3 regions of the Priestia sp. J2 genome follow, and region 1 is predicted to be linked to each of the others. Evidence: a T-box and tRNA genes for the amino acid it is inferred to sense, from the RefSeq annotation. Region 1 holds a T-box; the other regions hold tRNA genes.
The links. A T-box is a leader RNA that pairs with one kind of tRNA and senses whether it is charged. The one in region 1 lies ahead of serS (serine--tRNA ligase), so its partner is inferred to be a tRNA-Ser.

Region 1 (7,071 bases):
TTCAATTTGTACAACTCGTGTTGTCGCTGGTGTAGGCGTTCCACAAATTACGGCAGTATATGACTGTGCAACTGAAGCTCGTAAGCACGGGGTAGCTATTATTGCAGATGGCGGTATTAAGTACTCTGGAGATATCGTAAAAGCACTTGCAGCTGGTGGACATACAGTAATGCTAGGAAGCCTTCTAGCAGGAACGACAGAAAGCCCTGGCGAAACAGAAATCTACCAAGGAAGACGCTTTAAAGTGTATCGTGGAATGGGCTCTGTGGGAGCTATGGAAAAAGGAAGTAAAGATCGATACTTCCAAGAAGATAATAAAAAATTAGTTCCAGAAGGTATCGAAGGCCGTTTGCCTTACAAAGGACCTGTAGCAGATACTTTATATCAAATGATTGGTGGTTTACGCGCAGGAATGGGTTACTGTGGTTCAGCTAACTTAGAAGCGTTACGTGAACAGGCACAATTCATCCGTATGACTGGAGCAGGCTTAAGAGAAAGTCACCCACATGATGTACAAATTACAAAAGAATCTCCTAACTATTCTATGAGATAATCATGAATGTGTAAAAAACACGTTTCCTTAATAGGGAAACGTGTTTTTTATGTCATTAATCATGAATGTAACAGTACTTCTTTATCTATTTTTTTAAATTTTAGTATGATAAAATTATATTTATGTGAGTTTACGTTTGGAGGGTATAGAGTGAGAAACGCAGTACAGAAACAATTAATTTGTGTCATTGCTGTTATGTTAATGGCCAGCGTATTTTTTGTCTCTACACAAGCATCAGCTGCTTCTAAAACAGATGATATTGGCGTTGAAGCAGACGCAGCCATTTTAGTAGAGGCAAGTACGGGGAAAGTGCTATACGGGAAAAATACGGATGCTTTATTAGGTATTGCAAGCATGACAAAAATGATGACGGAATACCTAGTATTAGAATCCATAAAAGATAAGAAATTATCTTGGGATCAACGTGTGCCAGTTAGTAAATATGCAGCTAAAATTTCTCAGGATTATGGATTATCAAATGTACCATTAATCGAAAACCAAAAATATACGGTAAAAGAATTATATGATGCCATGGCTATTTATTCAGCTAATGGAGCAGCCATTGCTTTAGCTGAAGCTGTCAGTGGTTCTGAAGAAGGTTTCATTAAGTTAATGAATGAAACAGCAAAAAAATTAAATATGGGTGAATCAAAATTTGTCAATTCTACAGGTCTTTCTAATTCCTTGTTAAAAGGGATGTATCCAAAAGGAACAAAGGAAGAAGATGAGAACCTCCTATCTGCTCGGGCAGTTGCTACTCTTGCTTATCACTTGATTCATGATTATCCAGAATCTTTGGAAGTAGCCAAAACTCCTTCCAAGATGTTTAGACAAGGGCAACAAGGCGAAACAAAAATGAACAATTGGAATAAGATGCTCCCTGGTTTTTCAGCTGCATACAGCGGCGTAGACGGCTTAAAAACTGGTCATACAGATTTTGCAGGTCAATGTTTCACTGGAACTGCAGAGCGTAACGGGGTAAGATACATAACAGTTGTAATGAATGCCAAGGAAAACGGCAAGTCTACAGAAGCTGCTCGTTTTTCTCAAACGAAAAAGATATTGGACTATGCTTTTAGTCATTTTCAGTTAAAAGAAGTAGTGCCTGCTAACGGCGAGATTAAAGGGCATGAAACAATTGATGTTGCTAAAGGAAAATCAAAAGAAGCTTCCGTTTCTCCAAAGAATTCGGTAAAAATTATTACCGAAAAAGGTCAAAAAGATCATACTAAAATCAACTTTAAGTTAAACGATAAAGTTATGAACGATCAAAAAGTTGTTGCTCCTATTAAAAAAGGAGAAACAGTTGCTTATGTAAGTGCAACAAACAGCAATCTTAAAGATCTAGGCTATGTAGGAGGCCAAACTACAGATAGCATGACGCCGGTCGTGACAAACGAATCTGTTGAAAAAGCTGGATGGTTCTCTCTCGCTATCCGCAGTATTGGCAACTTCTTCAGCGATATTTGGATGAATGCTGCAAATACAGTGAATAACTGGTTTTAATGATAACTCAAGAGAAAGAAGAGATACTACAAGGGAGTATCTCTTTTTTTATTTTTAGATTTGTTTGTATATAATCTATAAATTAGATAGGAATTTTCCGAAAAATACGGTAAAATAGACACTAAGTTTTGAATTTTGTATATACACTAAAAATTATTGTGAAACACTTGATACAGGAGGAAGACAAACATGAATAACATTACAGGTACTGATCGTGTAAAACGAGGAATGGCGGAAATGCAAAAAGGTGGCGTTATCATGGACGTGATCAACGCAGAGCAAGCAAAAATTGCAGAAGCAGCAGGCGCTGTTGCCGTTATGGCATTAGAGCGTGTTCCAGCTGATATCCGTGCAGCAGGCGGCGTGTCTCGTATGGCAGACCCAACAATTGTTGAAGAAGTGATGAATGCTGTGTCCATTCCAGTTATGGCAAAAGCTCGTATTGGCCATATTGTTGAAGCACGCGTGCTAGAAGCGATGGGTGTAGACTACATCGATGAAAGTGAAGTGTTGACTCCAGCTGATGAGGAGTTTCATTTAAATAAAAATACATTTACGGTTCCATTTGTGTGCGGTTGTCGTGATCTTGGTGAAGCATCCCGCCGTATTGCTGAAGGAGCTGCAATGCTTCGTACAAAAGGCGAACCAGGGACAGGAAACATCGTGGAAGCAGTGCGTCATATGCGCCAAGTAAACGCTCAAGTACGTAAAGTTGTGGGCATGGACGAAGATGAGTTAATGACAGAGGCAAAACTATTAGGCGCGCCTTATGAGTTATTACTGCAAATTAAACGTGAAGGTCGCCTACCGGTTGTAAACTTTGCAGCGGGCGGTGTAGCAACACCAGCAGACGCAGCGTTAATGATGCAGCTTGGAGCAGACGGTGTGTTCGTTGGTTCAGGAATCTTTAAATCCGACAACCCTGAAAAATTTGCTCGAGCAATCGTTGAGGCAACAACGCATTATCAAGATTATGAACTCATTGCAAACTTGTCAAAAGGATTAGGAAGTGCAATGAAAGGAATTGAAATTTCATCATTATTACCAGAAAACCGCATGCAAGAGCGTGGATGGTAATTTAAAGGGAGTTTTGACAAAATGGTAAAAGTAGGCGTGTTAGGATTACAAGGTGCCTTTCGCGAGCATGCACAAGCATTAGAAGCAGCAGGCGCTGAAGCCATTATCATTAAAAAAGTTGAACAGCTAGACGAAATAGATGGTTTAATCCTACCGGGCGGCGAAAGCACAGCGATGCGTCGTCTGATTGACAAGTATGACTTTATGGAACCTCTTCGCCAGTTTGCACAAGCAGGTAAACCGGTGTTTGGTACGTGTGCGGGTTTAATTTTACTTGCAGGACAAGTTGTTGACCGTGAAGAGCCCCATTTAGGTGTTATGGATATTACGGTAGCTCGAAATTCATTTGGGCGCCAACGAGATAGCTTTGAAGCTGCTCTAAATATTAAAGATATTGGTGAAGATTTTATAGGCGTATTTATCCGTGCTCCGCATATTGTAGAAGTAGGAGAAAACGTTGAAGTCTTGGCAATGCATAACGACCGAATTGTTGCAGCAAGACAAGGTCAATTCTTGGGATGTTCGTTTCATCCAGAATTAACAGATGATGCTCGCATGGCTCAGTATTTTGTAGCAATGGTTGAAGAAGCTTCGAAAAAACCTGTATAAATGAATTGCATCTTGTAAAGACTTGTAGTACATTATGATTAATAAAAATGATATTGGTATAAAGCGTTGATAGGAAATAGTAATAAGATTTTTGATTTCAAGAGAGTCGATGGCTGGTGTGAATCGATAATCAATTCTTATGAATCCGTCCTGGAGCAAGCTGTCGAAAAAGTAGTAGGCAGTTTCGGTTCATCCGTTATCTGGTTTAAGAGGAAGGCTTATTTTAGCTTTCAATTAGGGTGGCAACGCGGGTAAACTCTCGTCCCTTTCATAGGGATGAGAGTTTTTATTTTGCCCTTTTATACTAAAGGAGGTACTCAGTATGTTAGATTTAAAATTTTTACGTGCTAATTTTAATGAAGTAAAAGAAAAGCTCAAGTTTCGTGGTGAGGACTTAACGGACTTAGGTCGCTTTGAAGAGTTAGATGCAAAACGCCGTGAGCTAATTGCTCAAACAGAAGAGTTAAAAAGCAAGCGAAATGAAGTATCACAGCAAATTGCACAATTGAAACGTGAAAAACAAGATGCTGATCATTTAATCGTTGAAATGCGTGAAGTAGGAGACCGCGTAAAGCAATTGGATGAAGAGCTTCGCAGCGTTGAAGAAGAGTTAGAGCTATTGCTGCTTTCAATTCCTAACGTTCCACATGAAAGTACGCCTGTAGGTGAAACTGAAGATGATAACGTAGAAGTTCGCAAATGGGGAGAAATTAAACAATTTGATTTTGAACCAAAACCGCACTGGGATTTAGGAACAGATTTAAATATTTTAGATTTTGAAAGAGCTTCGAAAGTAACGGGAAGCCGCTTTGTATTTTATAAAGGGTTAGGTGCAAGATTAGAACGTGCTCTTATTAACTTTATGATGGATTTACATATGGATGAGCATGGTTATGAAGAAATCCTTCCTCCATATATGGTGAATCGTACAAGTATGACAGGAACAGGGCAGCTTCCTAAATTTGAAGAAGATGCATTTAAAATTAAAGAAGAAGATTATTTCTTAATTCCTACAGCTGAAGTACCAGTTACAAATTTACATCGTGATGAAATTTTAAGCGGAGATCAGCTTCCAATTGCTTATACAGCGTATAGTGCTTGCTTCCGCTCAGAAGCAGGCTCTGCAGGAAGAGATACACGTGGGCTTATTCGTCAGCATCAGTTTAATAAAGTAGAACTTGTTCGCTTTGTTAAGCCAGAAGATTCTTATGATGAATTAGAAAAATTAACGGGCCATGCTGAAAAGGTTCTTCAACTATTAGGTTTACCTTACCGAGTTCTAAGCATGTGTACAGCTGACTTAGGTTTCACAGCAGCCAAAAAGTATGATATTGAAGTTTGGATTCCAAGTTATGAAACTTATCGTGAAATTTCTTCTTGTTCAAACTTTGAAAGCTTCCAAGCTCGCCGTGCTAATATTCGCTTCCGCCGTGATACAAAAGCAAAACCAGAACATGTTCATACACTAAATGGTTCTGGCTTAGCAATTGGCCGTACGGTAGCTGCAATTTTAGAAAACTACCAGCAGGAAGATGGATCAATTCAAATTCCAGAAGTGCTGCGTCCATATATGGGAAATAAAGAAGTTATTTCTAAATAAAAGTAGAAGATGTTCATTAAATTAATTTTTAATGAACATCTTTTTTAAAAAAATTAATAAAAGAGTTGACTTCATTATTTTTATATGATAAATTAATACTTGTCGATACGGAGGAATACCCAAGTCCGGCTGAAGGGATCGGTCTTGAAAACCGACAGGGGTGTTAAAGCCCGCGGGGGTTCGAATCCCTCTTCCTCCGCCATATTTGACTTATAATGCAATTAACATAGCGCGATAAATTGGAGATTGGAAAACCGTTACTTATAAGTAACGGTTTTTTATTTGTTGAAAATGCCGCTTTATTTATTAAAGCGGCATTTTTTTATAGCTGACGACGTTTTAACTTTTCGTTATGTTGTAAAAAGCGAGCCACTTTTTCAACAATTGATTCAATTGAATCAGGATCCTTGAGAAGGTCGTATTCTCTAATATCTAAACGGAGAATAGGACAAGCCGTAAAGTTATTAATCCATTCTTCATATCGGGCGTGCATCTCTTTCCAATAATCAAGAGGCGTTTGTTGTTCCATTGGTCGCCCTCTTTCTTGAATGCGATCTACAATATCTTCGAAGCTGCCTTCCAAATAAATGAGCAGATCTGGATGAGGGAAGTATGGAGTCATAACCATTGCATCGAACAAGCTTGTATATGTCTCATAGTCTACTTTAGACATTGTTCCCTTTTCAAAATGCATCTTAGCAAAGATACCGGTATCTTCGTAAATGGATCTGTCTTGGATAAAGCCGCCGCCATACTCGAAAATCTTCTTTTGTTCTTTAAAGCGTTCCGCTAAAAAATATACCTGTAGGTGAAAGCTCCAGCGTTCAAAATCCCCATAAAATTTGTCCAGGTAAGGGTTGGAATCTACTTTTTCAAACGATGTGCGAAATTGGAGAGCATCAGCCAATGATTGAGTCATCGTAGATTTCCCAACTCCAACTGTACCAGCTATCGTCAACACAGCATCATTAGGAATGTTGTATTTCGATCGTAAGTTTACCATTATATACTCCTTTTCAACATACTCTCTTGAACCTCTGATAAGATTCTATTTAAGTGTTGTTTATTTTGTACAAAATCTATTTCATCACCGTTATAACGTAAAATGGTTACGTCAGGGTTCTTTTGTTCAAATGCCGTCATAGCTTTTTCATAATCATCACTTAGTCTCGCAAGGTAGTGAGGATCGATGTTTCGTTCAATTTCTCTTCCACGCATTTTAATACGCTTTAGCAAGGTATCTAAACTGGCATTTAAATAAATAATAATGTTCGGAGCCGGCATATCAGCCGTTAAGATGTGGAAGATTTGTACATATTTTTTATACTGTTCATCTTTTAACGTTTGCTCAGCGAAAATCATGTTTTTCATAATATGATAATCTGCTACAACAGGTTTTTTATAAGATAAGAACCCTTTTTGAATATCCTCTAACTGCTTATATCGATTACATAGAAAAAACATTTCGGTTTGAAAACTCCACTCGTCGATATTCTCATAAAATTTCCCGAGAAATGGATTTTCATCTACGATTTCTTTTAAAATTTCGAACTGAAATGCTTGTGCAATCTCTTTAGCTAGAGAGGTTTTTCCGACACCGATGGGTCCTTCTACTGAAATAAAAGGTGTGCCTTGCATTCATTTGCCTCCTTCATGACCACTCGTTCAAAAAAAACAGACAAAAAATATTTTAACATAGAGAAGGAGAATAAGGGGAAAAGAAATT
Region 2 (3,744 bases), on a different replicon from region 1:
GGAGCGCTAGCTTCGGTGGAGGCGTCGGTGGGATACTACCCTGGCTGTATTGAAATTCTAACCCGCGGCCCTGATCGGGCCGGGAGACAGTGTCAGGTGGGCAGTTTGACTGGGGCGGTCGCCTCCTAAAATGTAACGGAGGCGCCCAAAGGTTCCCTCAGAATGGTTGGAAATCATTCGTAGAGTGTAAAGGCACAAGGGAGCTTGACTGCGAGACCTACAAGTCGAGCAGGGACGAAAGTCGGGCTTAGTGATCCGGTGGTTCCGCATGGAAGGGCCATCGCTCAACGGATAAAAGCTACCCCGGGGATAACAGGCTTATCTCCCCCAAGAGTCCACATCGACGGGGAGGTTTGGCACCTCGATGTCGGCTCATCGCATCCTGGGGCTGTAGTCGGTCCCAAGGGTTGGGCTGTTCGCCCATTAAAGCGGTACGCGAGCTGGGTTCAGAACGTCGTGAGACAGTTCGGTCCCTATCCGTCGTGGGCGTAGGAAATTTGAGAGGAGCTGTCCTTAGTACGAGAGGACCGGGATGGACACACCGCTGGTGTACCAGTTGTCTTGCCAAAGGCATCGCTGGGTAGCTATGTGTGGACGGGATAAGTGCTGAAAGCATCTAAGCATGAAGCCCCCCTCAAGATGAGATTTCCCATAGCGCAAGCTAGTAAGATCCCTGAAAGATGATCAGGTTGATAGGTCAGAGGTGGAAGCGTGGCGACATGTGTAGCTGACTGATACTAATCGATCGAGGACTTAACCAAAATTTTAAAAGCGTAAGCTTTACTCAGCCAACTGTTATCTAGTTTTGAGAGAGCAATCTCTTGTCTGGTGGCGATAGCGAAGAGGTCACACCCGTTCCCATACCGAACACGGAAGTTAAGCTCTTTAGCGCCAATGGTAGTTGGGACTTTGTCCCTGTGAGAGTAGGACGTTGCCAGGCAATGAATAAAACCCCTTATGAGTCTCTTGTAAAGAGCATAGGGGTTTTTTATTTGAAATAGTTTATTATGAGTATTCAAAATAACGCTTATTAACGCGCTTATATAGATTCTTTGGAGGATTAGCTCAGCTGGGAGAGCACCTGCCTTACAAGCAGGGGGTCGGCGGTTCGATCCCGTCATCCTCCACCATCGTGCCGGTGTAGCTCAACTGGTAGAGCAACTGACTTGTAATCAGTAGGTTGGGGGTTCAAGTCCTCTTGCCGGCACCATTTATATCGGAGGGGTAGCGAAGTGGCTAAACGCGGCGGACTGTAAATCCGCTCCTTCGGGTTCGGCAGTTCGAATCTGCCCCCCTCCACCATCTTTATTGGGCTATCGCCAAGCGGTAAGGCAACGGATTTTGATTCCGTCATGCGTTGGTTCGAATCCAGCTAGCCCAGCCATAGAGAGCCATTAGCTCAGTTGGTAGAGCATCTGACTTTTAATCAGAGGGTCGAAGGTTCGAGTCCTTCATGGCTCACCAGTTATATTTACACGCGGGTGTGGCGGAATTGGCAGACGCGCTAGACTTAGGATCTAGTGTCTTATGACGTGGGGGTTCAAGTCCCTTCACCCGCATCTTAATTTAGATAAATGCGCGGAAGTAGTTCAGTGGTAGAACACCACCTTGCCAAGGTGGGGGTCGCGAGTTCGAACCTCGTCTTCCGCTCCATATATATATTGGCGGCATAGCCAAGTGGTAAGGCCAAGGTCTGCAAAACCTTTATCACCGGTTCAAATCCGGTTGCCGCCTCCACGTATAAGTCCTGCCGGGGTGGTGGAATTGGCAGACACACAGGACTTAAAATCCTGCGGTAGGTGACTACCGTGCCGGTTCAAGTCCGGCCCTCGGCACCATTTTAATAAGCGCCCGTAGCTCAATTGGATAGAGCGTTTGACTACGGATCAAAAGGTTAGGGGTTCGACTCCTCTCGGGCGCGCCATAAACGGGAAGTAGCTCAGCTTGGTAGAGCACTTGGTTTGGGACCAAGGGGTCGCAGGTTCGAATCCTGTCTTCCCGACCATTTATGGGGCCTTAGCTCAGCTGGGAGAGCGCCTGCCTTGCACGCAGGAGGTCAGCGGTTCGATCCCGCTAGGCTCCACCATACAGTACACGGAGGAATACCCAAGTCCGGCTGAAGGGATCGGTCTTGAAAACCGACAGGGGTGTTAAAGCCCGCGGGGGTTCGAATCCCTCTTCCTCCGCCATTTTCTATTTTGGTCCCGTGGTGTAGCGGTTAACATGCCTGCCTGTCACGCAGGAGATCGCGGGTTCGATTCCCGTCGGGACCGCCACTTTAAAATATGCGGGTGTAGTTTAGTGGTAAAACCTCAGCCTTCCAAGCTGATGTCGTGAGTTCGATTCTCATCACCCGCTCCAAATCCAAGTAAAGGGCCTATAGCTCAGCTGGTTAGAGCGCACGCCTGATAAGCGTGAGGTCGGTGGTTCGAGTCCACTTAGGCCCATCATGTTTTATAGTAATTGAATTTAACTTATAAATTGATACTGGCCCGTTGGTCAAGCGGTTAAGACACCGCCCTTTCACGGCGGTAACACGGGTTCGAATCCCGTACGGGTCATCAAAAAAGCAGTTTGCATTTGCAAACTGCTTTTTTATTTCTATTAAATAAAATTAGGAGGAGATTGAATAAGAAAAGCGAAATAAGCTGTGGTAGCTTCTGCCGTAGGTTTAGTTATTTAGTTAGCGACTCCATTAGCTCTACCGAATTTAGGAGGTTCTTCTGGATCAGCAGAAGCTGCTGATGTTGAAGGAGACGTAACGGAAAAAGCGTTCTTTGAATCTGCTCAATAGTACAATGTGATGGTACTGGGTCTTTAGAGGATGATTCGAACAAACAGGTGATGACCAAAAAACGGTCAACTTTCATAGACCTTAACCGAATGGACTCTTCTGTAACGAGAAACAATGTTTAAAGATCTCCACCATTTTATGTATTAATAACTTAAAATCTTAAATAAAATATTCTCCTTAATATAAATGCCTTTATAAAAGTTGTGCTAATCTCTTTTCTTAATTGCTGAAAATTTGTATCTAATCCCCCCATTGTGTGTAAAACAAAAGTTAAATTCCTTACAGAGCGTTTCTCTGCACGTTAAAGACATATAATTTAATGTTTTTTATTAATAAATGCTGTAATTAAATAATCTCTGCATAAATTTAGACCTTTCTTCTTATCACATTAATTTAATAGGGGATATAATATCAATTTCCTATGTATTGTTCATGACATAGTTATTTGGCTAATGTTTAAATCACTAAGGAAATACTTCTATACATTTAATAAATATATAAAAGGAAAGTTCGTAAAAGTATACTTTTACGAACTTTCCTTTTATATAAGAAATCTACTGTTTTTATCGTTCGTTTAAGTAAGAAAAATAATTACGAACGTTCTCTTTATCTCATACACTTTTACGAACGTTTTTGGTAGAATAAAAAGAAGATAGACACAAAAGGGAGTATAAAAATGGAAAATAGAAAATTTGGATATATCCGTGTAAGCAGCCGAGATCAAAATGAAGGACGACAACTTCAGTCCATGGAAGAAGTGGGCATATCTCCTCGAGATATTTTCATGGATAAACAAAGTGGAAAAAATTTCAATAGAGAACAGTACCAATTACTAAAACGAATGATTCGTAAAGGAGATATTCTTTACATTCATTCACTAGATCGTTTTGGTCGTAACAAAGAAGAAATTTTACAAGAGTGGAATGCTATTACGAAAGAAATTGAGGCAG
Region 3 (7,071 bases), 390 kb from region 1:
AAAATGCCCGGGTACCCAGTCTAAAAGAACGCCTATATTATTTTGATGACACTCATCTATAAAGTTCATCAACTCTTTGGGTGTACCGTATCGACTGGTAGCAGAATAGTATCCAGTTCCTTGATATCCCCAGGATCGGTCGAGCGGATGCTCAATGACTGGTAATAACTCAATATGTGTAAAACCTTGTTCAGCAATATAAGGAATAAGCTCCTGTGCTAATTCACTGTATGTATAAAGGCTGCCATCTTCATGAGTCCTCCAAGACCCTGCATGCAGCTCGTAAATACACAGTGGTCTTTCATATATATTTTGCTGTTTTTTCTTTCTACGCCAATATTGGTCGTTCCATTTGTACCCATCCAATGAGTAAACAATAGACGCAGTGTTTGGACGCACTTCACTGAAGAAAGCGTATGGATCTGCTTTTAATTTTTTTTGATTGCTTTGTGTGATGATTTCATATTTATAAATAGTCCCTTGTTCTAATTCAGGGATAAATGTCATCCAAATACCTTCTTCATTAACTTTAACCATTGAATGTTGAAAACCGTTCCATTTATTAAAATCACCTACAACGCTTACACCCTTTGCATGAGGTGCCCACACGCAAAATCGTACGCCTTCAATTCCTTCTACCGTTACCTGATGCGCACCGAAAATAGAGTAACTGCGAAATAAGTTTCCTTCGTGATACAAATGAACATCAAATTCAGTAGGCTGAACCGCTAGATTCACTTTTGCCACCCCTTTAACTTCAAACATAATATACGCACATAATATACGCTTCTTACCACTCATTCCCTTTTATAGTAAAAACATAAACCTTTTCTACAAATATAATAGAATAAATGTTCTCTAAAATTACTCTTTATTCCATACTCTTCATACTTTATTACTTTATGAATAATTCCATATGATATAGGGAAAATCCTGCTTAAAACTTACTTTTTATTCTGAAAATTCATGGTAATTATTCCTAACTATTATTCCTGTTTACTTAATCTTTAAAAAAGCGCAAATAAAAAAAGGTTTGCATATATGCAAACCTTTTTAAGATGACCCGTACGGGATTCGAACCCGTGTTACCGCCGTGAAAGGGCGGTGTCTTAACCGCTTGACCAACGGGCCATATTTAAATTTAAAACGACTGGCGGAGAAGGAGGGATTTGAACCCTCGCGCCGCTTACACGACCTACACCCTTAGCAGGGGCGCCTCTTCAGCCACTTGAGTACTTCTCCGTATGGCTCCACAGGTAGGACTCGAACCTACGACCGATCGGTTAACAGCCGATAGCTCTACCACTGAGCTACTGTGGAATATGGTGGGCCTAAGTGGACTCGAACCACCGACCTCACGCTTATCAGGCGTGCGCTCTAACCAGCTGAGCTATAGGCCCATTATTTGGAGCGGGTGATGAGAATCGAACTCACGACATCAGCTTGGAAGGCTGAGGTTTTACCACTAAACTACACCCGCGTTACTTAAGATGGGGCGACTGATGGGAATCGAACCCACGAATGCCGGAACCACAATCCGGTGCGTTAACCACTTCGCCACAATCGCCGTCTTAAAATGGTGGCTCGGGACGGAATCGAACCGCCGACACAAGGATTTTCAGTCCTTTGCTCTACCAACTGAGCTACCGAGCCAAATAAAATGGCGGTCCCGACGGGAATCGAACCCGCGATCTCCTGCGTGACAGGCAGGCATGTTAACCGCTACACCACGGGACCACTTTGGTTGCGGGGACAGGATTTGAACCTGCGACCTTCGGGTTATGAGCCCGACGAGCTACCGAACTGCTCCACCCCGCGATGATATGAATATGATATAAATAAATGGCGGAGGAAGAGGGATTCGAACCCCCGCGGGCTTTAACACCCCTGTCGGTTTTCAAGACCGATCCCTTCAGCCGGACTTGGGTATTCCTCCGTATATTTATAACAAATGTAACTTATATGGTAGCGGCGGAGGGAGTCGAACCCACGACCTCACGGGTATGAACCGTACGCTCTAGCCAGCTGAGCTACACCGCCATATTATTCATTACAATTATTCAGTTTAATTGGTGGAGCCTAGCGGGATCGAACCGCTGACCTCCTGCGTGCAAGGCAGGCGCTCTCCCAGCTGAGCTAAGGCCCCATAAATGGTCGGGAAGACAGGATTCGAACCTGCGACCCCTTGGTCCCAAACCAAGTGCTCTACCAAGCTGAGCTACTTCCCGTTTATGGCGCGCCCGAGAGGAGTCGAACCCCTAACCTTTTGATCCGTAGTCAAACGCTCTATCCAATTGAGCTACGGGCGCTTATTAAAATGGTGCCGAGGGCCGGACTTGAACCGGCACGGTAGTCACCTACCGCAGGATTTTAAGTCCTGTGTGTCTGCCAATTCCACCACCCCGGCAGGACTTATATACGTGGAGCGGAAGACGAGGTTCGAACTCGCGACCCCCACCTTGGCAAGGTGGTGTTCTACCACTGAACTACTTCCGCGCATATATGAAATTAAGTAAAGATGCGGGTGAAGGGACTTGAACCCCCACGTCGTAAGACACTAGATCCTAAGTCTAGCGCGTCTGCCAATTCCGCCACACCCGCGTGTGAATATTAAATGGTGAGCCATGAAGGACTCGAACCTTCGACCCTCTGATTAAAAGTCAGATGCTCTACCAACTGAGCTAATGGCTCGAAAAAAATGGTGCCGGCAAGAGGACTTGAACCCCCAACCTACTGATTACAAGTCAGTTGCTCTACCAATTGAGCTACACCGGCGTGCAATCTCTGACTTAAATAGTCGATGGTGGAGGATGACGGGATCGAACCGCCGACCCCCTGCTTGTAAGGCAGGTGCTCTCCCAGCTGAGCTAATCCTCCGATATAAAAGCCTGGCAACGTCCTACTCTCACAGGGACAAAGTCCCAACTACCATTGGCGCTAAAGAGCTTAACTTCCGTGTTCGGTATGGGAACGGGTGTGACCTCTTCGCTATCGCCACCAGACATATTATATTATACACTATTATATAAAGAAAGCAATACTTTTTTCGAAAGATTTATTCTTTCAAAACTAGATAACAGTTTGCTGAGTAAAGCTTACACTTTTAAAGTTTGGTTAAGTCCTCGATCGATTAGTATCAGTCAGCTACACATGTCGCCACGCTTCCACCTCTGACCTATCAACCTGATCATCTTTCAGGGATCTTACTAGCTTGCGCTATGGGAAATCTCATCTTGAGGGGGGCTTCATGCTTAGATGCTTTCAGCACTTATCCCGTCCACACATAGCTACCCAGCGATGCCTTTGGCAAGACAACTGGTACACCAGCGGTGTGTCCATCCCGGTCCTCTCGTACTAAGGACAGCTCCTCTCAAATTTCCTACGCCCACGACGGATAGGGACCGAACTGTCTCACGACGTTCTGAACCCAGCTCGCGTACCGCTTTAATGGGCGAACAGCCCAACCCTTGGGACCGACTACAGCCCCAGGATGCGATGAGCCGACATCGAGGTGCCAAACCTCCCCGTCGATGTGGACTCTTGGGGGAGATAAGCCTGTTATCCCCGGGGTAGCTTTTATCCGTTGAGCGATGGCCCTTCCATGCGGAACCACCGGATCACTAAGCCCGACTTTCGTCCCTGCTCGACTTGTAGGTCTCGCAGTCAAGCTCCCTTGTGCCTTTACACTCTACGAATGATTTCCAACCATTCTGAGGGAACCTTTGGGCGCCTCCGTTACATTTTAGGAGGCGACCGCCCCAGTCAAACTGCCCACCTGACACTGTCTCCCGGCCCGATCAGGGCCGCGGGTTAGAATTTCAATACAGCCAGGGTAGTATCCCACCGACGCCTCCACCGAAGCTAGCGCTCCGGCTTCTCAGGCTCCTACCTATCCTGTACAAGCTGTACCAAAATTCAATATCAGGCTACAGTAAAGCTCCACGGGGTCTTTCCGTCCTGTCGCGGGTAACCTGCATCTTCACAGGTACTATAATTTCACCGAGTCTCTCGTTGAGACAGTGCCCAGATCGTTACGCCTTTCGTGCGGGTCGGAACTTACCCGACAAGGAATTTCGCTACCTTAGGACCGTTATAGTTACGGCCGCCGTTTACTGGGGCTTCGATTCAGAGCTTCTCCCAAAGGATAACCCCTCCTCTTAACCTTCCAGCACCGGGCAGGCGTCAGCCCCTATACTTCGCCTTGCGGCTTCGCAGAGACCTGTGTTTTTGCTAAACAGTCGCCTGGGCCTATTCACTGCGGCTCTCTCGGGCTATACACCCTACCAGAGCACCCCTTCTCCCGAAGTTACGGGGTCATTTTGCCGAGTTCCTTAACGAGAGTTCTCTCGATCACCTTAGGATTCTCTCCTCGCCTACCTGTGTCGGTTTGCGGTACGGGCACCTCCCGCCTCGCTAGAGGCTTTTCTTGGCAGTGTGGAATCAGGAACTTCGGTACTATAATTCCCTCGTCATCACAGCTCAGCCTTTATGATGAGCGGATTTGCCTACTCATCAGCCTAACTGCTTGAACGCGCATATCCAGCAGCGCGCTTACCCTATCCTACTGCGTCCCCCCATTACTCAAACGGCGGGGAGGTGGTACAGGAATATCAACCTGTTGGCCATCGCCTACGCTTTTCAGCCTCGGCTTAGGTCCCGACTAACCCTGAGCGGACGAGCCTTCCTCAGGAAACCTTAGGCATTCGGTGGACAAGATTCTCACTTGTCTTTCGCTACTCATACCGGCATTCTCACTTCTAAGCGCTCCACCAGTCCTTACGGTCTGACTTCACAGCACTTAGAACGCTCTCCTACCACTGACATCAAAGATGTCAATCCACAGCTTCGGTGATACGTTTAGCCCCGGTACATTTTCGGCGCAGAGTCACTCGACCAGTGAGCTATTACGCACTCTTTAAATGGTGGCTGCTTCTAAGCCAACATCCTGGTTGTCTAAGCAACTCCACATCCTTTTCCACTTAACGTATACTTGGGGACCTTAGCTGGTGGTCTGGGCTGTTTCCCTTTTGACTACGGATCTTATCACTCGCAGTCTGACTCCCATGGATAAGTCTTTGGCATTCGGAGTTTGACTGAATTCGGTAACCCGTTGGGGGCCCCTAGTCCAATCAGTGCTCTACCTCCAAGACTCTCACAACATGAGGCTAGCCCTAAAGCTATTTCGGAGAGAACCAGCTATCTCCAGGTTCGATTGGAATTTCTCCGCTACCCACACCTCATCCCCGCACTTTTCAACGTGCGTGGGTTCGGGCCTCCATTCAGTGTTACCTGAACTTCACCCTGGACATGGGTAGATCACCTGGTTTCGGGTCTACAACCACATACTAAACGCCCTATTCAGACTCGCTTTCGCTACGGCTCCGCCTTATCAGCTTAACCTTGCATGGGATCGTAACTCGCCGGTTCATTCTACAAAAGGCACGCCATCACCCGTTAACGGGCTCTGACTACTTGTAGGCACACGGTTTCAGGATCTCTTTCACTCCCCTTCCGGGGTGCTTTTCACCTTTCCCTCACGGTACTGGTTCACTATCGGTCACTAGGTAGTATTTAGCCTTGGGAGATGGTCCTCCCAGCTTCCGACGGAATTTCACGTGTTCCGCCGTACTCAGGATCCACTCAAGAGGGAACGAAGTTTCAACTACAGGGTTGTTACCTTCTTCGACGGACCTTTCCAGGTCGCTTCATTTACTTCGTTCCTTTGTAACTCCGTATAGAGTGTCCTACAACCCCAAGAGGCAAGCCTCTTGGTTTGGGCTAATTCCGTTTCGCTCGCCGCTACTCAGGAAATCGCATTTGCTTTCTCTTCCTCCGGGTACTTAGATGTTTCAGTTCCCCGGGTCTGCCTTCAATATCCTATGTATTCAGATAAAGATACTGTTCCATTACGAACAGTGGGTTTCCCCATTCGGAAATCTCCGGATCAAAGCTCACTTACAGCTCCCCGAAGCATATCGGTGTTAGTCCCGTCCTTCATCGGCTCCTAGTGCCAAGGCATTCACCGTGCGCCCTTTCTAACTTAACCATTAGCGAATAAATGGTACAACATAAAGTTGTGTTATTTATTGGTTTGATTAAAGAAAAGTTTCACTTTTCCTCAGCAATTACTGTTATCTAGTTTTCAAAGAACAATCGCAACCAAAATTCTTCTTATCTAATAAGAAGAAAGTAGTGTGCTTTCTATAATTGAGAGATTGAACTCTCAAAACTGAACAAAGTGTCAAAACGTACGTCATGTAAAAATCCTTAGAAAGGAGGTGATCCAGCCGCACCTTCCGATACGGCTACCTTGTTACGACTTCACCCCAATCATCTGTCCCACCTTAGGCGGCTAGCTCCTTACGGTTACTCCACCGACTTCGGGTGTTACAAACTCTCGTGGTGTGACGGGCGGTGTGTACAAGGCCCGGGAACGTATTCACCGCGGCATGCTGATCCGCGATTACTAGCGATTCCAGCTTCATGTAGGCGAGTTGCAGCCTACAATCCGAACTGAGAATGGTTTTATGGGATTGGCTTGACCTCGCGGTCTTGCAGCCCTTTGTACCATCCATTGTAGCACGTGTGTAGCCCAGGTCATAAGGGGCATGATGATTTGACGTCATCCCCACCTTCCTCCGGTTTGTCACCGGCAGTCACCTTAGAGTGCCCAACTAAATGCTGGCAACTAAGATCAAGGGTTGCGCTCGTTGCGGGACTTAACCCAACATCTCACGACACGAGCTGACGACAACCATGCACCACCTGTCACTCTGTCCCCCGAAGGGGAACGCTCTATCTCTAGAGTTGTCAGAGGATGTCAAGACCTGGTAAGGTTCTTCGCGTTGCTTCGAATTAAACCACATGCTCCACCGCTTGTGCGGGCCCCCGTCAATTCCTTTGAGTTTCAGTCTTGCGACCGTACTCCCCAGGCGGAGTGCTTAATGCGTTAGCTGCAGCACTAAAGGGCGGAAACCCTCTAACACTTAGCACTCATCGTTTACGGCGTGGACTACCAGGGTATCTAATCCTGTTTGCTCCCCACGCTTTCGCGCCTCAGCGTCAGTTACA

Region 2: it has a tRNA-Ser gene. The T-box ahead of serS (serine--tRNA ligase) is inferred to sense a tRNA for this amino acid. The anticodon was not compared.
Region 3: it has a tRNA-Ser gene. The T-box ahead of serS (serine--tRNA ligase) is inferred to sense a tRNA for this amino acid. The anticodon was not compared.

The regions. Positions count from the first base shown of each region.
Region 1 is NZ_CP086208.1:16,342-23,412, forward strand. Features, by position in the region: gene guaB (IMP dehydrogenase) at 1-553, shown strand, start outside; gene LJY09_RS00070 (serine hydrolase) at 704-2,059, shown strand; gene pdxS (pyridoxal 5'-phosphate synthase lyase subunit PdxS) at 2,249-3,136, shown strand; gene pdxT (pyridoxal 5'-phosphate synthase glutaminase subunit PdxT) at 3,158-3,745, shown strand; T-box leader at 3,803-4,015, shown strand; gene serS (serine--tRNA ligase) at 4,068-5,345, shown strand; tRNA gene LJY09_RS00090 (tRNA-Ser) at 5,455-5,547, shown strand; gene LJY09_RS00095 (deoxynucleoside kinase) at 5,668-6,348, opposite strand; gene LJY09_RS00100 (deoxynucleoside kinase) at 6,348-6,983, opposite strand.
Region 2 is NZ_CP086210.1:72,048-75,791, reverse strand. Features, by position in the region: rRNA gene rrf (5S ribosomal RNA) at 825-940, shown strand; tRNA gene LJY09_RS27455 (tRNA-Val) at 1,055-1,130, shown strand; tRNA gene LJY09_RS27450 (tRNA-Thr) at 1,135-1,210, shown strand; tRNA gene LJY09_RS27445 (tRNA-Tyr) at 1,219-1,302, shown strand; tRNA gene LJY09_RS27440 (tRNA-Gln) at 1,310-1,384, shown strand; tRNA gene LJY09_RS27435 (tRNA-Lys) at 1,389-1,464, shown strand; tRNA gene LJY09_RS27430 (tRNA-Leu) at 1,478-1,559, shown strand; tRNA gene LJY09_RS27425 (tRNA-Gly) at 1,579-1,653, shown strand; tRNA gene LJY09_RS27420 (tRNA-Cys) at 1,664-1,737, shown strand; tRNA gene LJY09_RS27415 (tRNA-Leu) at 1,750-1,838, shown strand; tRNA gene LJY09_RS27410 (tRNA-Arg) at 1,848-1,924, shown strand; tRNA gene LJY09_RS27405 (tRNA-Pro) at 1,929-2,005, shown strand; tRNA gene LJY09_RS27400 (tRNA-Ala) at 2,011-2,086, shown strand; tRNA gene LJY09_RS27395 (tRNA-Ser) at 2,097-2,189, shown strand; tRNA gene LJY09_RS27390 (tRNA-Asp) at 2,201-2,276, shown strand; tRNA gene LJY09_RS27385 (tRNA-Gly) at 2,288-2,361, shown strand; tRNA gene LJY09_RS27380 (tRNA-Ile) at 2,374-2,447, shown strand; tRNA gene LJY09_RS27375 (tRNA-Glu) at 2,490-2,561, shown strand; gene LJY09_RS27370 (recombinase family protein) at 3,471-3,744, shown strand, end outside.
Region 3 is NZ_CP086208.1:4,694,484-4,701,554, forward strand. Features, by position in the region: gene glgB (1,4-alpha-glucan branching protein GlgB) at 1-765, opposite strand, end outside; tRNA gene LJY09_RS24260 (tRNA-Glu) at 1,060-1,131, opposite strand; tRNA gene LJY09_RS24265 (tRNA-Ser) at 1,152-1,242, opposite strand; tRNA gene LJY09_RS24270 (tRNA-Asn) at 1,246-1,320, opposite strand; tRNA gene LJY09_RS24275 (tRNA-Ile) at 1,324-1,400, opposite strand; tRNA gene LJY09_RS24280 (tRNA-Gly) at 1,407-1,480, opposite strand; tRNA gene LJY09_RS24285 (tRNA-His) at 1,492-1,567, opposite strand; tRNA gene LJY09_RS24290 (tRNA-Phe) at 1,578-1,653, opposite strand; tRNA gene LJY09_RS24295 (tRNA-Asp) at 1,662-1,737, opposite strand; tRNA gene LJY09_RS24300 (tRNA-Met) at 1,742-1,818, opposite strand; tRNA gene LJY09_RS24305 (tRNA-Ser) at 1,844-1,936, opposite strand; tRNA gene LJY09_RS24310 (tRNA-Met) at 1,964-2,040, opposite strand; tRNA gene LJY09_RS24315 (tRNA-Ala) at 2,071-2,146, opposite strand; tRNA gene LJY09_RS24320 (tRNA-Pro) at 2,152-2,228, opposite strand; tRNA gene LJY09_RS24325 (tRNA-Arg) at 2,233-2,309, opposite strand; tRNA gene LJY09_RS24330 (tRNA-Leu) at 2,319-2,407, opposite strand; tRNA gene LJY09_RS24335 (tRNA-Gly) at 2,422-2,496, opposite strand; tRNA gene LJY09_RS24340 (tRNA-Leu) at 2,520-2,601, opposite strand; tRNA gene LJY09_RS24345 (tRNA-Lys) at 2,616-2,691, opposite strand; tRNA gene LJY09_RS24350 (tRNA-Thr) at 2,700-2,775, opposite strand; tRNA gene LJY09_RS24355 (tRNA-Val) at 2,802-2,877, opposite strand; rRNA gene rrf (5S ribosomal RNA) at 2,887-3,002, opposite strand; rRNA gene LJY09_RS24365 (23S ribosomal RNA) at 3,111-6,046, opposite strand; rRNA gene LJY09_RS24370 (16S ribosomal RNA) at 6,272-7,071, opposite strand, start outside.